DNA from 4 places in the Mycobacterium shigaense genome. Region 1 is predicted to be linked to each of the others. Evidence: predicted binding sites of a transcription regulator. Region 1 holds the regulator's gene; each other region holds the start of a gene.

Region 1 (3,997 bases):
CATTGCTGGCACCTGCTGCTGTGGCGTCTCCGATCGGCGACGCGGAGGCGGCCATGATGGCCGAGTGGACCAAGGCCGGTGGCGACACCTCACCGCTGGGTCCCCGCAAGGGCGACGTGTACCCCGCCGGGGACGGCTTCGAGCTGAACTTCGACGGCGGCAAGATGTTCTACACCACGGCCACCGGGGCAAGATACATTTACGGGCCGATTCTGGACAAATACGAGATGCTGGGCGGCCCCGTGGGCAGCGATCTGGGCTTCCCGACCATCAACGAAGTCCCCGGGCTGGCCGGGCCCGACAGCCGGGTGGCGACCTTTTCGGCCAGTGACAAGCCGGTGATCTTCTGGACGCCCGACCACGGTGCGTTCGTGGTGCGCGGCGCCCTGAACGCGGCTTGGGACAAACTCGGCAGCTCGGGCGGCGTGCTCGGTGTCCCGGTCGGCGACGAGACCTACGACGGCGAGATCTCCTCGCAGAAGTTCACCGGCGGTCAGATCTCCTGGAACCGCAAATCCAAGGAATTCACCACCGAACCGTCGGCGCTGGCCGATCAGCTCAAGGGCCTGCAGGTCGCGATCGATCCGGCCGCGGCCATCAACATGGCGTGGCGCGCGGCCGGCGGCACCGGCGGCCCGCTGGGCGCCAAGCAGGGCGGTCAGTACCCGATCGGCGGCGACGGGATTGCCCAGAACTTCGCCGGCGGCAAGGTGTTCTTCACCCCGGCCACCGGGGCGAACGCCGTCGAGACGAACATCCTGGCCAAGTACGAGTCGTTGGGCGGCCCCGTCGGCAGCGACCTGGGGTTCCCCACCGCCAACGAGGCCGACGGCGGCCTCGGGCCGTCCAGCCGGATTGCCACGTTCTCCGCGGCCGACAAGCCGGTGATCTTCTGGACCTCCGACCACGGCGCGTTCGTCGTGCGCGGCGCGCTGAAAACCGCGTGGGACAAGCTGCGCGGCGCCGGCGGCACACTCGGCGCCCCGGTGAGCGATCAGTCCGTGGACGGCGACGTGGTCTCGCAGAAGTTCACCGGCGGCAAGATCTCGTGGAACCGGGCGAAGAACACGTTCTCCACGGACCCGGCGAACCTGGCGCCGTTGTTGTCCGGCCTGCAGGTGACGGGCCAGAATCAGCCGAGTGGGACCGCGCCGCTGCCGTCCCACGCCAAGGACTGGCTGACCTGGCGCTGGTGGTACCTGCTGGCCATCGTTCCGCTGCTGGTCTTGATCGCCTTGTCGGTGTTCCTGGCGGTGCGCGCCAGGCGCCGCCGTTCCCGCCGGCAGCCCGAGCCCTACCTGCTCGAGAGCGAGCTGGACGCGTCCGGCTACGACGAGACGGGCGAACCTCGCTGGGGCCCCGACTACACCGAAGGCGCGACCGAGGACTACCGATTCGGTGAGTCGCCGGAGGACGCGCGTGTGGCCGGCGCGCCGCACGGCCACTGGCCACACGCGGCCTATGAGGCCGGCGACGACAAAGAGGTTTGGGGCGCTGGGGAATACGTCGACGAGGAACGTGCCGAGCAGCACGATCCCGACGCGGTCGACACCGATTCCATCCCCGTCGTCTCGGCGGCGGAGCTCGCGGCCGCCGGCTACGCCGATGCCGGCCCGGACGACGCTTATCCGGACGACGCTTATCCGGACGACGCTTATCCGGACGACGCTTATCCGGACGACTCCTACGCGGAGGGCGGCTACCCCGACGACGCCTCCGAGGCCGTGTACGCCGGGGCCTTCGGTCCCGACGACGGCTACGAGGAGTTCGCGGGACCCGGCGCGGAGCCGGCCCAGGCCGTCACCGCCGACACTGACGCCGACTTCCCTGACCTGGCCGTGCCGCATACTCCGCCGGATGTCGCGGCCGCGGGTGCCGCCGCCGGCGTGGCCGCCGCGCCTGCCGCACCGAGATCCGGGCGGCACGCGGCCGCGGACGTCGATGAGGACGATCTGGATTTCGTTCCGACCGGCGGCTTTGTGGCGCTAACGCCGGCCGGGCGCCCGACGATCCACCTGCCCATGGACGATCCGTATCAGATGCCCGACGGCTATCCCATCAAGGCCAGCCCCCGCTTCGGGCTGTACTACACCCCCGACAGCGAGTTGTACCACGACACGCTGGCCGAGATCTGGCTGTCCAGCGAGGAAGCCGCCGTCGCGAACGGCTTCGTCAGGGCCGACTGACGGCCACCGAGCGTCGGGCGGCTACACCTTGCGAATCACGGTGACGACCTTGCCCAGCACGGTCGCGTCATTTCCGGGAATGGGGTCGAACGCCGGGTTGTGCGGCATCAGCCACACCTGACCTCCGGCGCGTTTGAAGGTTTTGACGGTCGCCTCACCGTCGAGCATGGCCGCGACGATGTCGCCGTTGTCGGCGACATTCTGCTGCCGCACGACCACCCAGTCGCCGTCGCAGATCGCGGCCTCGACCATCGAGTCGCCGACCACCTTAAGCAGGAACAGCGTGCCCTCGCCGACCAATTCACGCGGCAGCGGGAAGACGTCCTCGACGGCCTCTTCGGCGAGGATCGGTCCGCCGGCCGCGATGCGCCCGAGCACGGGAACGAAGGTGGGTTCGGGTAGGGCGTCGGACCCCGCGACCTCGGTCACGGGTGCCGCCCCGGTGTCGTCGGCGCCGCGAACATCGACGGCGCGGGGACGGTTCGGGTCGCGGCGCAGATAGCCCTTGCGTTCCAGGGTGCGCAGCTGGTGTGCCACCGAGGAAGTGGACGTCAGGCCGACGGCATCGCCGATCTCCCGGATGCTGGGCGGGTAGCCGCGGGTTGTCACCGACTCGCGGATGACGTTGAGGATGGTGCGTTGCCGCTCGGTAAGCGATGGATCCACGGAGTGCAGCCGGCCGTCGGGGCCGGCCGAGGTGTCGTTGCTGTCGCTCATGGCACTGAATGTAGCGGGGCAGCACCGTAGAATCAAACATGTGTTCGACTAGCGTGTCGTCGCAGCACAGCGGGGCCTAAAGACCCTATGACGGGCGAATCACACGTGTGTAACTTTTTTTCGGATCGGGTATCCGCGCCGCATGACGGCCCTGACATTCCCGCCAGTTTTGTCGGTGGTGCGGTCTAGCGTTTGGCGTGTGCGACACGCTTCGCTCAAATGTTCGGATATCGAACACACGAGCGATACAGTCGAACACACGAGCGAGTACTACCGACCGGAGGAACGCACATGACACTCATCCACACCGTCTCGTCGCGTACCAGCGATGTCCGGCGTCCGAGCAACACCCTCGCTCAAGGGACCCGTTACGACCGCGAGCGCGTCGTGCGGGCCCGCCGGCCGGTTGCGGCGCGCCCGGCTGACCTGCGGATGCGCTACCACGGCACCGGCGTCGCCAGGTCGACGGCACCGCACCGTCGCGGTCGTCCGGCCTCGCTGATGACCACGCTCGGGCTGGCCTTGCTGGCCGGAGTCATCACCGTCTGGCTGGGCCTGATCGCCAACCTTGGCGAGATGGCCAACGGCGTCTCCGGGAACTCTGCCACCGCCGCCGTGCCGGACAGGCTCGCTGTCGTGCGGGTCGAGCCGGGCGAGTCCTTGCAGGACGTGGCGCACCGGGTGGCGCCTGACGCACCGGCTCGCCAGGTCGCCCAGCGCATCCGCGAACTCAACGACTTGAACTCGCCGGCGTTGTCGGCGGGCCAGACGCTGATCGCCCCGGTCGGCTGACGAAGCCGCGACGGCGCGCGAAAACCGCTCTACGCCAAGGCGCTTCGGGCCCCGGGGCGGCCGGTGCAGCCACGTCGTGGCCGTGTTGGCCTGCCGGGGGACCGCACAGGTACGCTCGTGGTGTTCCGCGAGGTGTCAGCACGGCAAAGGAGCAGTCATGCACTGTCCGTTCTGCCGTCATCCCGATTCCCGGGTGATCGACTCGCGCGAAACCGATGAAGGCCAAGCGATTCGGCGCCGCCGGTCCTGCCCCGAGTGTAGGCGACGCTTCACCACGGTCGAGACCGCCGTCCTGGCCGTCG
Region 2 (3,997 bases), 2.4 Mb from region 1:
GGTTCACCGGCGCGCTGCTCGGCGTGGTCATGGTGGTGCTGGTAATGCGGACCGTGCGCCGGATCAGCCGCTCGACGCTGGTCGGGGCCATCGCCGGCGTACTGCTCATCTGCGACGGCGTCAGCTTCGTCGCGGCGCGCACTGCGCTGCTCGACGGTCTGCTGACGTTCTTCGTCGTCGCGGCGTTCGGCGCGCTGATCGTCGACCGCGACGACGTCCGCCGACGCATGCACGTCGCGCTGCTGGAGGGCCGCAGCGCCGAGACGGTGTGGGGGCCGCGGCTCGGCGTGCGCTGGTGGCGGTTCGGGGCCGGCGTGCTGCTCGGATTGGCTTGCGGGACAAAGTGGTCCGGCCTGTACTTCGTGGTGTTCTTCGGCCTGATGTCGTTGGCGTTCGACATCGCCGCGCGGCGGCAGTACCAGGTGCCGCGGCCCTGGGTCGGGACGTGGCGACGCGACCTGCTGCCCACCGCGTACGCGCTGGGCGTCCTTCCGGTCGCGGTGTACCTGGCCAGCTACGCGCCGTGGTTCGCCTCCGAGACCGCGATCGGCCGCCACGAGGTCGGCGTGACGATCGGCCCGCACAGCGATTGGCCGTTTCCCGATGCGGTCCGCTCGCTGTGGCATTACAGCGCCAAGGCACTGGAATTCCATGCGGGACTGACCAATGCGGCCGGCAACTACCACCCGTGGGAATCCAAACCGTGGAGCTGGCCGATGTCGTTGCGGCCGGTGCTCTACGCCATCGACCAGCAGAACGTCGGCGGGTGCGGCGCGCAATCGTGCGTCAAGGCCGAGATGCTGGTCGGCACGCCGGCCATGTGGTGGCTGGCCGTGCCGGTCCTGCTCTACGCCCTGTGGCGGTCGGTCGTTCGGCGGGACTGGCGCTACGCCGTTGCCCTGGTCGGTTACTGCGCCGGGTGGCTGCCCTGGTTCGCCGACATCGACCGGCAGATGTACTTCTTCTACGCGGCGACGATGGCGCCATTCCTGGTGATGGCCATCGCGCTGATCTGTGGCGACATCCTCTATCGCCAAGTAGGCACCCAGAGCCGGGAACGCCGGACGCTGGGACTCATCGTGGTGAGCTGTTACGCCGCCTTGGTGGTGACGAACTTCGCGTGGCTGTTCCCGGTGCTCACCGGCCTGCCCATCTCGCAGCAGACGTGGAACATGGAGATCTGGCTGCCCAGCTGGCGCTAGTTTCTTTGCGCGAGAGTGCAACCAGCGACGGCCTTACTCGGGAAACGTGTTGCCAGTTGCACTTTCGCGGCGCTTTACAGCGCGTCGCGGGCGACCGGGCAGGACATGCACCGGGGCCCGCCGCGGCCGGTGCCCAACTCCGAGCCGGCGATCGTCAGCACCTCGATGCCCGCCTCCTGCAGGCGCGTGTTGGTCTGCGCGTTGCGTTCGTAGGCGACGACGACGCCGGGCGCCAGCGCCAGCGTGTTGTTGCCGTCGTCCCACTGTTCACGTTCGGCGATGACGGGATCCAATCCGGTGTCGATGTGGCGCAGCTTGTCGATCCCCGTTGCCTTGGCGGCGGCTTCCAAAAACGGCGTTTCTTCGCCGATGGACACGCCGTCGGGCGAGCGCTGGATGGTGAAGGCCGTGAGCTTTTCGACGATGTTGGCGTACATCACCACCGTGTCGGTGTCCACCATCGTGCACACCGTGTCCAGGTGCATCTGCGCGCGGCGCTGGGCGATCGGGACGGCCAGCACGGTATGCGCCAGATCGTCGTCGAACAGGCTGCGCGCCAACGCTTCCGCCCCGGCCGGGGTGGTCCGTTCGCCGACGCCTACCGCGACCACACCCGGGGCGAGCAGCAGCACGTCGCCGCCCTCGACGGGGGCGGTGCGCGATTCGTAGGCGCGGCGCACCCCGGTGAACCGCGGGTGGTGCGCGTAGATCAGGTCGGTCAGCGACGCCTCGCGCATGCGCGCCCGCAGCGCCAGCGACGGGATCACCACCCGCGGCCCGATCCAGATCGACGAGTCGCGGGTGAACACAAGATTCGGCAGCGGGTCGATGACGAAGTCCCCGCCGTGGTGCATCCGCAGCACCAGCGACACCGCGGTCCGGGTGTCGGCGGGCAGCTCGTTGAACGTCATGCCGGCCATCAGGATGTGGGCCAGCTTCGCGGGGTCCAGGCCGCGCAAGTAGGCGGACAGCTCCTGGGCCAGCGGCACGCCGAGCCGGCGGGCGTCGACGGCCGCGGCGACCCCCTGCATCCGGGCGGCTCCGCTGTGCTGCAGCGCCTCGGTCAGCAGGTCGGACAGCAGCAGCACTTCCACCCCGCGCGAGCGCAGCAGCTCGGCGAACTGGTCGTGCTCCTCCTGCGCGCGCGCGACCCACGGCAGCCCGTCGAAGAGCAGCTGGTCGTTGTTGCGCGGATTGAGTCGCCGCAGTTCGGCACCGGGCCGGTGCAGGATCGCGACCCGAAGCGCTCCTACCTCGGAATTGGTGCTCAGCTCGATACCACCCACGCCTAAACGGTAGCCGCGCCGACGGTGAGCGTCGCGTCGCGGCCGAGGCGCGCTGGTCGCCCGGCGAGTCCCGATTCTTCGAACGAATGTGCGATAGACTGCGCGGCGTGGGGACCCGGATATCAGGGGTACAGGGCTCGCTGTTCGAACACACCGAGCGCAGGCAGCTCGGCGACGGCGCATTCATCGAGATCCGCGCCGGCTGGCTGGCCGGCGATCCGACGATCGAGGACGACCTGCTCGAGGCGCTGCTGACGACCGTGCCGTGGCGCAACGAACGCCGCCAGATGTATGACCGGGTGGTCGACGTGCCGCGGTTGGTGAGCTTCCACGACCTCGCGGTCGAAGACCCGCCGCACCCCGCGCTGGGCCGGCTGCGGCGGCGGCTCAACGACATCTATGCCGGCGAGCTCGGCGAGCCCTTCACCACCGTCGGGTTGTGCTGCTACCGCGACGGCTCCGACAGCGTGGCCTGGCACGGCGACACCATCGGCCGCAGCAGTGCGGAGGACACCATGGTGGCGATCGTCAGCCTGGGCGCCACCCGCACCTTCGCGATGCGCCGGCGCGACCCGAATCGCCGGGGTCCGTCGTTGCGCCTGCCGCAGGCGCACGGCGATCTGCTCGTGATGGGCGGGTCGTGCCAGCGCACCTGGGAGCACGCGGTCCCCAAGACGGCGTTTCGCAGGGGCCCGCGCGTGAGCATTCAGTTCCGGCCGCGCGACGTGCGCTAGCCGCGGATCGCGGCGACCGCCTTGACGAGCAGGTCGCGGGCACGGTCGGTGTCGACCTTGGCGGGCGGTTGGTTGGGCACGACGAGCGGGTTGGCGATGACGATCACCTGATAGTCGCCGAATTGTGCCGAATAGTCGTACAGCTGACCGGTGAGCGGGCCGCCCGCGGCCGCCGTCTGCAACACGCGGTGTACGCCCAGCGTCTGTGCGCCGTCCACGTGCGGCGCGTCTACCACCTCGAAGCCGCCCCGTATCCCCGCCCCGGAGAACCGCACCTTCGTGCAGTCCTTCCCCGGGTCGTTGACCGGCAGCGGCTTGGAGGTCTCCAGCGCGATCACGACATAGCGGACACCGTTGCCCTCCGCGGACACCGCCGTCATGTTGCCCTGCAAGTCCGGCGGCATGTCCGGCCCCGCCGCCACCTTCGCGCAGTTGGGCGGATCGAAGGCCAGCCCGTCGGGCAGCTTGCGGGAGGCCAGCAGCTTGGGATCGATCGCCCGTTCGCTGATGTCGGCGACCTTGTAGTCGGGCCCGAAGCTGGATTTCACTGCGACGATCTTGGTGATGTCGGCGTTGGTCGAGGCGGTCTGGGTGCCCGACGAACAGCCGGCGAGTATGCCCGCCGACGCGACAGCGAGCGCCACCTTCAACACCGGGGCTAATCTACCCAACCCGGACGGTTCAGCCGCGCAACGTGGACACCGTTTTGACGAGCAGATCGGCCGCGAATTGCGGGGGCAGGGCCGGCTGCGCGGAGCCGGGGTCGGTGGTCAGC
Region 3 (3,997 bases), 1.3 Mb from region 1:
GTGGCGCCTCGCGCGTGCGTGCTGGTGCTGCCGGGCGGCAAGGTGCGCAGCGACGAGCGTTATCACTGGTGGCATCCGCCTAACCTGCGAATGATGTTGGTGGCCGGCGCGTTGCGGCGCCGGCTCGGCCGCCACGTCGAGGTGCGACGGGTTTAGTACCTCCTGCGCGGGTGGAACAGCCCGCGTTACGACGCGGTGGTCGACGCCACCGTGGCCCTTGACGCTGTCCGTCATCGGTTCGAGCTGAAAAGCATTGTGCTGGTTGGGCATTCGATGGGCGGCCGGGTAGCTGCCCGATTGGCCGCCGGTGGGCAGATCGGCGCGGTGGTCGCGCTGGCGCCGTATTGGCCGCGCGACGACGGTGACCTGATTCCGGCGTCTACCCGGCTGCTGGTCGTGCACGGCACCGCCGATGCCCGAACCGACCCGGAGAGCTCGCGCATCCAGACGCTGCGGGCCCAGCAGCGGGGCATCGATGCGCAATGGGTGGGCATCGACGGGGTGGGCCATTCCATGCTGGGCCGGCGTCATGAGTGGCACCGCCACACCACGAACTTCGTCGCCGAACATCTCGGCGCGCGCTGAAAACGTGTCGGTGGGCGCCGTTAGCATTCGAACATACATATGTTCGATTAAGGCTCGGCGACTGGAATCCCTGCTGGACGTGTTCGAGATCGCTCAAGACCGTTTGCTCTCCCTATCGTTGGATGGGCTGACGGTTCCGGAGCTGCTCGCGCTGTTGGAGCGTTACGCGTTGCTTAGGAGTCGCCTGGATGCGCTTAGGTATGAGCTGGCCAGCCCTTTCGAGGCCCCCGGTCGAGGGTGACGGCCATGACGGTGATCAGCCGCGACGACATCCAGGGCGATTGCGACGCGTTGCGCGCCGTGGTGTCTCGATTCCTCGGGCATTCGTATGACGCGCTGACCAACCCCGAGCGGCTGCGCTTGCTGGAGGTCCTCGAACAGGAGATGCGCCGGCTGCAAGCGCCCCGCCATCAACTGATCAATCAGGTTGCCGCGGAGTCGGATTCGACCGAACTGGGTGGCAAGCTGGCCTGGGCGCTGGCAGATCGGCTGCATATCTCGCGCGCCGAAGCCGGCCGCCGAGTCGCCGAGGCGGCCGATCTCGGCCCGCGACGTGCAATGACCGGCGAGTCCCTGGCGCCGGGGTTGCCCGCGACCGCGGCGGCCCAGCGCGACGGGTCGATCGGGGCCGAGCACGCCGGCGTGATTCGGCGGTTTTTCCACCAGCTGCCCGAGTGCGTCGACATCGGGACCCGGGAGCAGGCCCAGAAGCATCTCGCCGCCCATGCCAGCCAGTTTCGCCCGGATCAGCTCGCCAAGCTGGCGGACCATCTGATGACTTGCCTCAATCCGGACGGCAATTACACCGACGAGGACAGGGCGCGGGCGCGCGGGCTGGTGCTGGGCAACCAGCAGGCCGACGGCATGTCGCGGCTGAGCGGATCGTTGATGCCCGAGGCGCGCGCCGGCTGGGAGGCCGTGCTCGCCAAGCTGACCGCGCCCGGGATGGCCAATCCCGACGACGACGCGCCGGTCGTGGACGGCTCTCCCTCGGAGGAAGCGGTGCAGCGCGACACCCGGTCTGCGAGCCAGCGCAATCATGACGGCCGCAACGCGGCCCTTCGTGCCGTCCTGGCCAGCGGCGAGCTGGGCCGACACAACGGGCTGCCGGCGAGCATTGTCGTCACCACGACGCTTGCGGATCTCGAAGCGGCCGCGGGCAAGGGCTTGACCGGCGAAGGCACCATCCTGTCCATGGGCGACGTGATCCGCCTGGCCCGCCAAGCCCATCACTACTTGGCGATCTTCGACAAGGGCAAGGCCCCGGCCCTCTGCCACACCAAGCGCCTGGCCTCACCGGGGCAGCGAATTATCTTGTACGCCAAGGACCGCGGCTGTTCGCATCCGGGCTGCGACCTATCCGGCTACTACTGCGAAGCCCATCACGCCACCAGCTATGCGACGTGCCGCACGACCGACGTCGACGACCTGACCTTCGCGTGCGGCGGCCATCACCCGCTCGCCGAAAAGGGCTGGATCACCCGCAAAAACGCCCACGGTGACACCGAGTGGATCCCACCGCCGCACCTGGACCGCGGCCAACCACGCACCAACAGCTTCCACCACCCGGAGGAACTACTGCGCGAGGACGACGGCCAAAACGGCGAAGACTGCGAGGAAGGAGCGGCCTGAGCTAGCGCGACGGGGTGTCGGGTTTGTCCGCGGCCGACCCCACAGCTTCGCGCAGCGAGGCGAACCCGCCCTCGCGCAGGCGCAGCGCGATGCCGTCGTGAATGTGCTTGGGCCACCAGCCCCCTCCGTAGACCCAGCCGGTATAGGCCTGCAGCAGCGAGGCGCCCGCGGTGATGCGCTCCCAGGCGTCGTCGGCGGTCTCGATGCCGCCGACGCTGATGAGCACCAAGCGGTCGCCGACGCGGTTGTAGAGCCGGTGCAGTATCTCGGTGGCGCGGCGTGCCACCGGTGGCCCCGAGATGCCGCCTGCGCCAAGCTCTTCGACGCCCGGCGTGGCGAGGCCCTCGCGCGACACGGTGGTATTGGTCGCCACGATGCCGGCCAGGCCCAGCTCGACGGCCAGGTCCGCAATGTCGTCGACATCGGAATCGGTGAGGTCGGGCGCGATCTTGACCAGCACGGGTGTGGACGTCTCGGCGAGCACGGCTTCGAGAATGGGTCGCAGCGATTCGACGGCCTGCAGGTCTCGCAGCCCAGGTGTATTCGGCGAACTCACGTTGACCACCAGATACGCCGCCAGCGGCCCGACCAGCCGCGCGCTTGCCCGGTAGTCTTCGACCGCCTCGGCGGCCGGGGTCGCCTTGGTCTTGCCGATGTTCACCCCGATCGGGACGTTGGCCCCGGTCGACCGGGTGCGCCGCGCCAGGCGCAGGGCCAGCTCCCCGGCGCCGTGATTGTTGAAGCCCATCCGGTTGAGCAGGGCGCGGTCGGCGGGCAGCCGGAACATCCGGGGAGCGGGGTTGCCGGGCTGCGGGTGCGCGGTGACCGTGCCGACCTCGGCGTAACCGAAACCCAACGCGCCCCAGGCGGCTAGCCCCACGCCGTCCTTGTCGAAGCCGGCTGCCAGCCCCAGTGGCCCGGGGAAGCGGACCCCGAACACGGTGCTGGCCAACGCTGGATCGCTCGGGCCCAGCAGCCGGTGCAGCAATCGTCGCGACAGGCCGATGGCGGTGACGGCGCGCAGCACGGCGAACACCAGCGTGTGGATGCGTTCGGGAGGGACCAAGAAGAACACCCGGCGCAGCAGCCCGTACAGCAGGTGACCGCGCGGGCCGGCATGGCTGACGGTCACAGTTCCGGTTGGTCGAGTCGCTGATTGGCCAGACGGGACTTCTTGCGGCGCAATAAAACTCGTCGGCTGCCGTCGGTGTAAAGCCGCACCCGGGCCAGCTCCCAACCACGGTATTCAGCCTCGATGGACAGCCGGACCGAGGCGCTGAGTCTGGTCACCTCCGGCGGCAGGCGCAACAGCACCCGCTCGTAGTCGTCGGACATATCGGTGTCCCAGCCCGCAGGCAGCGCGCCACGGCGCGGCGACGCGGTCATCGGGTACCCGCCGCATGCTCGATGACCTGAACCCCCGCACCGGATCCCGACACCACGTACAGGGTGTCCGAGGCTTCGTCAAAAGCCAACGAGTTGGGTTGCTGCACAGTTGGGTAACGCACCTTCTCGACGGGAATTCCGGTTGAAAGATCGTAACCAATGACGGTGTTGGATGCGGTTTGGGACACCCAGGCCAACTGCCGGGAGCCGGCCAGCCCGTAGGGGGCGCCGCGCACCGGGTAGGCCTGCCGCAGGATCAGTGGGTCGACGCCATACACCAGCAGCTCGCCGCCGCGGGTGTCGGCGACCAGCACCCGGCCCAGCGGGTCGACGGCCATGGTGGTCGCGCCCTCGCCGGCCCGCAGCGCCTGCTCGGCGCGGCCGTCGGCGCCGA
Region 4 (3,997 bases), 660 kb from region 1:
GTCGCTGACGGCCAGCCCGCGCACCACGGCCACCGGCAGCGCGGTCAGCTTGCCCTTGACCAGGTCGGCCGCGGCCGCGACCTCGTCGGCCACCGCGATCTCGGTGACCACTAACTCGTTGCCGTGCTCGTCGACCGCGCCCGAATAACCGTGCAACACAGCCAGACCGGCCGCGCCAATCGCGACGTCGATCTGGCCGTTGCGCCAGGCCCGGCCCATGGTGTCGGTGATGACGACGGCGACGTCGACGCCCAGCCGCTCCCGCAGCGCGCCGCGCAGCGCCGCCGCGCTGCCGTCGGGATCGACGGGCAGCAACGCCAGTTCGGCGCGGCTGACGTTGGAGCCGTCGATGCCGGCGGCGGCTTGCACCAGCCCGATCCGGTTCTCGGTGATCAGGGTCCGGCCCTTGCGGGCCAGCACCCGCACCGCCTCCTGGTCGACCAGCGTGCGGCGCAGTTCGTCGCGCTCCTCGGGGTCCTCGGGCGCCGCCACCAGCCGGCCCTCGCACTTGGACACCACCTTGCTGGTGACCACCACGACGTCGCCGTCGCGCAGCCACGGCGCGGCGCCCGCGAGAGCGGCGCCCAGATCGTCGCCGGGGCGGAACTCGGGAAGCCCCGCGACGGGGAGGATTTCGACGGCCGCGGCCGCGCCGTGCTCGATCATGGGGCGACGCCCGCCAGGTCCAGTCCGGCGCGCACCATCTCGGCCGTCGCGGTGGGGTCGGTCATCAGCAGCGGTATGGAGCGCACGGCGACGCCCTCGATGTCGGCGTGATCGCCCTCGGCCACCAGCCAGGCATCCAAGACCCCGGTGCCCCGCCGCGCGCCGAAGTGACGGCCGACCGCCTCCGCGGTGGACTCGACGCCGACGACCTTGAGGCATTCATCGGCCATGCCGCGCAACGGCTTTCCGCCGATGATCGGTGAGTAGCCGACCACCGGCGCGGCGGCCGAGCGCAGCGCCCCGCGGATACCGGGCACGGCCAGGATGGCCCCGACGCTGACGACCGGATTCGACGGTGCCAGCAAGATGACGTCGGCCTCGGCGATGGCCGTCAGCGCTTCGGTTGCGGCGCTGGCCTTTTCGGCGCCGACGAACGCGAAGCTGTGCGTCGGCACCTTGGCCCGGTAACGCACCCACCATTCCTGGAAATGGATCGCCCGGCGGCTGTCGTCTGCCGGATCGGTGATCACCACATGGGTCTCGCAGCGGTCGTCGCTGGCCGGCACCAACCGCGCGCCGGGTTGCCACCGGTCGCACAGCGCCGTGGTGATCTGTGATAGCGGGTAGCCCGCCTGCAGCATCTGGGTGCGCACTAGGTGGGTGCCCAGGTCGCGGTCGCCCAATAAAAACCAGTCTGGTTGTACGCCGTAGCGCGCCAATTCCTCTTTGGCGTGCCAGGTTTCGTCGCGGTGACCCCACCCTCGCTCGGGGTCCACGCCTCCACCTAAGGTATACATACAGGTGTCCATATCAGGACACACGCGCACTCCGTGGATCCAGGCATCGTCGCCAATGTTGACGACCGCAGTCAGCTCATGACTGGTCGTATCGGATCCCGCTGCGCCGAATTGCCCTAGGCCCAGCAGTTGTTGGACCCCGAGCAGGAAACGAGCGCCGCCGACCCCCCCGACGAGAACGGTGACCTTCACGTGAGCCTCACGAAGCACGACAGTACCGGCCGCCGACAGTGCCACTGTGAGGCCCTTTTTGACGACGACATAAGGAGTGTTGCGAGCCTGTGATCGACACGCCGAAAGCCTCTTGCAACAGAAACGCCGAAATTTGGTCACGAGATGATATGGAATTGCGGCGAAACGCTTGACCCGGCTGATCAACCCGTGTCTAATCACATCAGTGTCATTTCCCGGTTAGCCGGCCGGTTCCGGTGTCGCAGACCGAGATTCGATCACTTGTTCGAATTGTCTGTTACATCAGAACAGTGGGCAACTTTCACTCTCTCAAAATGAAGCTGAGGAGGCGGACGCGCATGTCTTATGAGCACCTTCGGGGCATTATGACTAGCACACCGCACACCGCGATTGGCTCAGCAGCGACGCCAATCGTCCGGCCGCACCTGACCGTGGTTCCGGATGCGCCAGTCGCATTCGAACCCGAGCCGTTGCCACCGGCCACCCCCGACCAATGGCAGGACCGTGCGCTGTGCGCGCAGACGGATCCCGAAGCCTTCTTTCCGGAGAAGGGCGGCTCCACCCGAGAGGCGAAGAAGATCTGCCTCGGGTGCGAGGTGCGTCATGAGTGCCTCGACTACGCCCTGGCGCACGACGAGCGCTTCGGCATCTGGGGCGGTCTGTCCGAACGGGAGCGTCGCCGCCTCAAACGCGGCATCATCTGATCTTCCGAGCCCGCCCGGGCTATTCGTCGTCGATCGTCGGATCGATGAGCGAGGGTTCGACATCAAGGTAGATGGCCACCTGAGCCACCAGGATCTCGTGCAGCAACTCGCCGAGTTCGAGCGTGTCCTTGGCCCGTCGTTCGATGGGTTTGCGGAACAACACAATTCGGGCTCGAGTGGCGTTGCCGCGGATGTCGACGCCGGCCGGGATCAGCCGGGCGAGCGCGATCGGGCCGTCGGCGACGACCTCCGGCGGCCACTGCACGCTGTCGGGGTCCTTGGCCGAGATGCGCGGGATCTCGTCGACCGCCACATCGAGTTCGGCCACGCGATCCTGCAACCTTCGCTCGATGGGTTCGTAGGCCTCCAGCACGGCCATGTCGAAGCGCTCGGCGCGGCTGCGCCACCCCGGCACCGTCGGCGGCAGCAACGGCCCGCGCATGTCACGGCCGCGCCGCACCGCACGGTGCGCCGCCGACCGGCCGCGCGAATCGCCCACGCGCCGATGGTAACGGCTTGTCCGCCGTTGGTAACGGTTCGGAACTGCGCGCCCGCCGGTTGCGCGTGTCCGGCGCTTCGGCAGCGTTTCCGCACGATAGCCTTTGCGACGTGAACGTTCCCCGTCGCTGCTGCCGGCCCGGGTGTCCGCATTACGCCGTAGCGACCTTGACGTTCGTCTACTCGGACTCGACGGCAGTCGTAGGTCCACTCGCCACCGCGCGTGAACCCCACTCGTGGGACCTGTGCGTCAACCACGCCGGCCGGATCACCGCACCTCGCGGGTGGGAGCTGGTCCGCCACGCCGGGCCCCTGAACGCCGAGCCCGCCAACCCCGACGAGGACGACCTGGTCGCCCTGGCCGATGCCGTCCGCGAGGGCAGCCCGGCGGCGGGCGCCGCCCCGTTCGTGCCGGTGAACGGATTTGCTGATCCGCACGTCCACCACACCGGGCCGCACGCCACCGTGCCAACCAGCGGACTGCTGGCGCCGCCGGAGCAACGCTCCGGTCGCCGGCGGGGACACCTGCGGGTGTTGCCCGATCCCAGCGACTAGGGGGTCGTGCGCCGGGCCGATAGGCTGACGTCGAAAGGCAAAGCGAACCACGGCGTCAGGAGGCCCCCCGCATGTCCCGGCTTGCCGAGACTGTCCACCGTGTCATCAAGGCCTACGACGTCCGTGGGCTGGTAGGTGACGAGATCGACGAGGCGTTCGTCGGCGGCGTCGGGGCGGCCTTCGCGAAGTTGGTGCGCGGCGAGGGCGCCCGGCGCGTGGCGATCGGTTACGACATGCGGGACAGCTCGCCGGCGCTCGCCGCGGCCTTCGCCGACGGGGTGACCGGTCAGGGCCTCGACGTAGTGCGCATCGGACTGGCCTCGACCGATCAGTTGTATTTCGCCTCGGGGCTGCTGGATTGCCCCGGCGCGATGTTCACCGCGAGCCACAACCCCGCCGCCTACAACGGCATCAAGCTGTGCCGGGCGGGGGCCAAACCCGTCGGGGCCGACAGCGGGCTGCGGGTGATCAGCGAGGACCTGATCGCCGGCGTCGCCCCCTACGACGGGCCGCAGGGCAGCATCTCGGATGCCGATGTGCTCGACGATTACGGCGCATTCCTGCGATCGCTGGTGGACACGTCCG

The links. The regulator LexA, encoded in region 1, represses DNA repair genes until DNA is damaged. The targets are predictions, from matches to a motif close to CGAACANNTGTTCG.
Region 2: MSG_RS20100 (alpha-ketoglutarate-dependent dioxygenase AlkB) is a predicted target of LexA. The motif match lies at 2,568-2,581, and genes of this name have one in related genera.
Region 3: MSG_RS14950 (HNH endonuclease signature motif containing protein) is a predicted target of LexA. The motif match lies at 618-631, and genes of this name have one in related genera.
Region 4: cofD (2-phospho-L-lactate transferase) is a predicted target of LexA. The motif match lies at 1,910-1,923, and genes of this name have one in related genera.

What each region holds. Positions count from the first base shown of each region.
Region 1 is NZ_AP018164.1:1,900,954-1,904,950, forward strand. It holds gene MSG_RS08940 (LGFP repeat-containing protein) at 1-2,186, shown strand, start outside; gene lexA (transcriptional repressor LexA) at 2,208-2,903, opposite strand; gene MSG_RS08950 (LysM peptidoglycan-binding domain-containing protein) at 3,195-3,695, shown strand; gene nrdR (transcriptional regulator NrdR) at 3,853-3,997, shown strand, end outside.
Region 2 is NZ_AP018164.1:4,323,801-4,327,797, forward strand. It holds gene MSG_RS20090 (dolichyl-phosphate-mannose--protein mannosyltransferase) at 1-1,202, shown strand, start outside; gene arcA (arginine deiminase) at 1,277-2,488, opposite strand; gene MSG_RS20100 (alpha-ketoglutarate-dependent dioxygenase AlkB) at 2,596-3,222, shown strand; gene MSG_RS20105 (DUF5642 family protein) at 3,219-3,875, opposite strand; gene MSG_RS20110 (DUF5642 family protein) at 3,904-3,997, opposite strand, start outside.
Region 3 is NZ_AP018164.1:3,185,953-3,189,949, reverse strand. It holds gene MSG_RS25205 (hypothetical protein) at 1-156, shown strand; gene MSG_RS14955 (alpha/beta hydrolase family protein) at 163-585, shown strand; gene MSG_RS14950 (HNH endonuclease signature motif containing protein) at 832-2,217, shown strand; gene MSG_RS14945 (quinone-dependent dihydroorotate dehydrogenase) at 2,219-3,313, opposite strand; gene MSG_RS14940 (DUF5703 family protein) at 3,346-3,603, opposite strand; gene MSG_RS14935 (SMP-30/gluconolactonase/LRE family protein) at 3,600-3,997, opposite strand, start outside.
Region 4 is NZ_AP018164.1:1,241,449-1,245,445, forward strand. It holds gene MSG_RS05825 (coenzyme F420-0:L-glutamate ligase) at 1-666, opposite strand, end outside; gene cofD (2-phospho-L-lactate transferase) at 663-1,655, opposite strand; gene MSG_RS05835 (WhiB family transcriptional regulator) at 2,021-2,359, shown strand; gene MSG_RS05840 (metallopeptidase family protein) at 2,379-2,801, opposite strand; gene MSG_RS05845 (DUF3499 domain-containing protein) at 2,969-3,412, shown strand; gene MSG_RS05850 (phosphomannomutase/phosphoglucomutase) at 3,484-3,997, shown strand, end outside.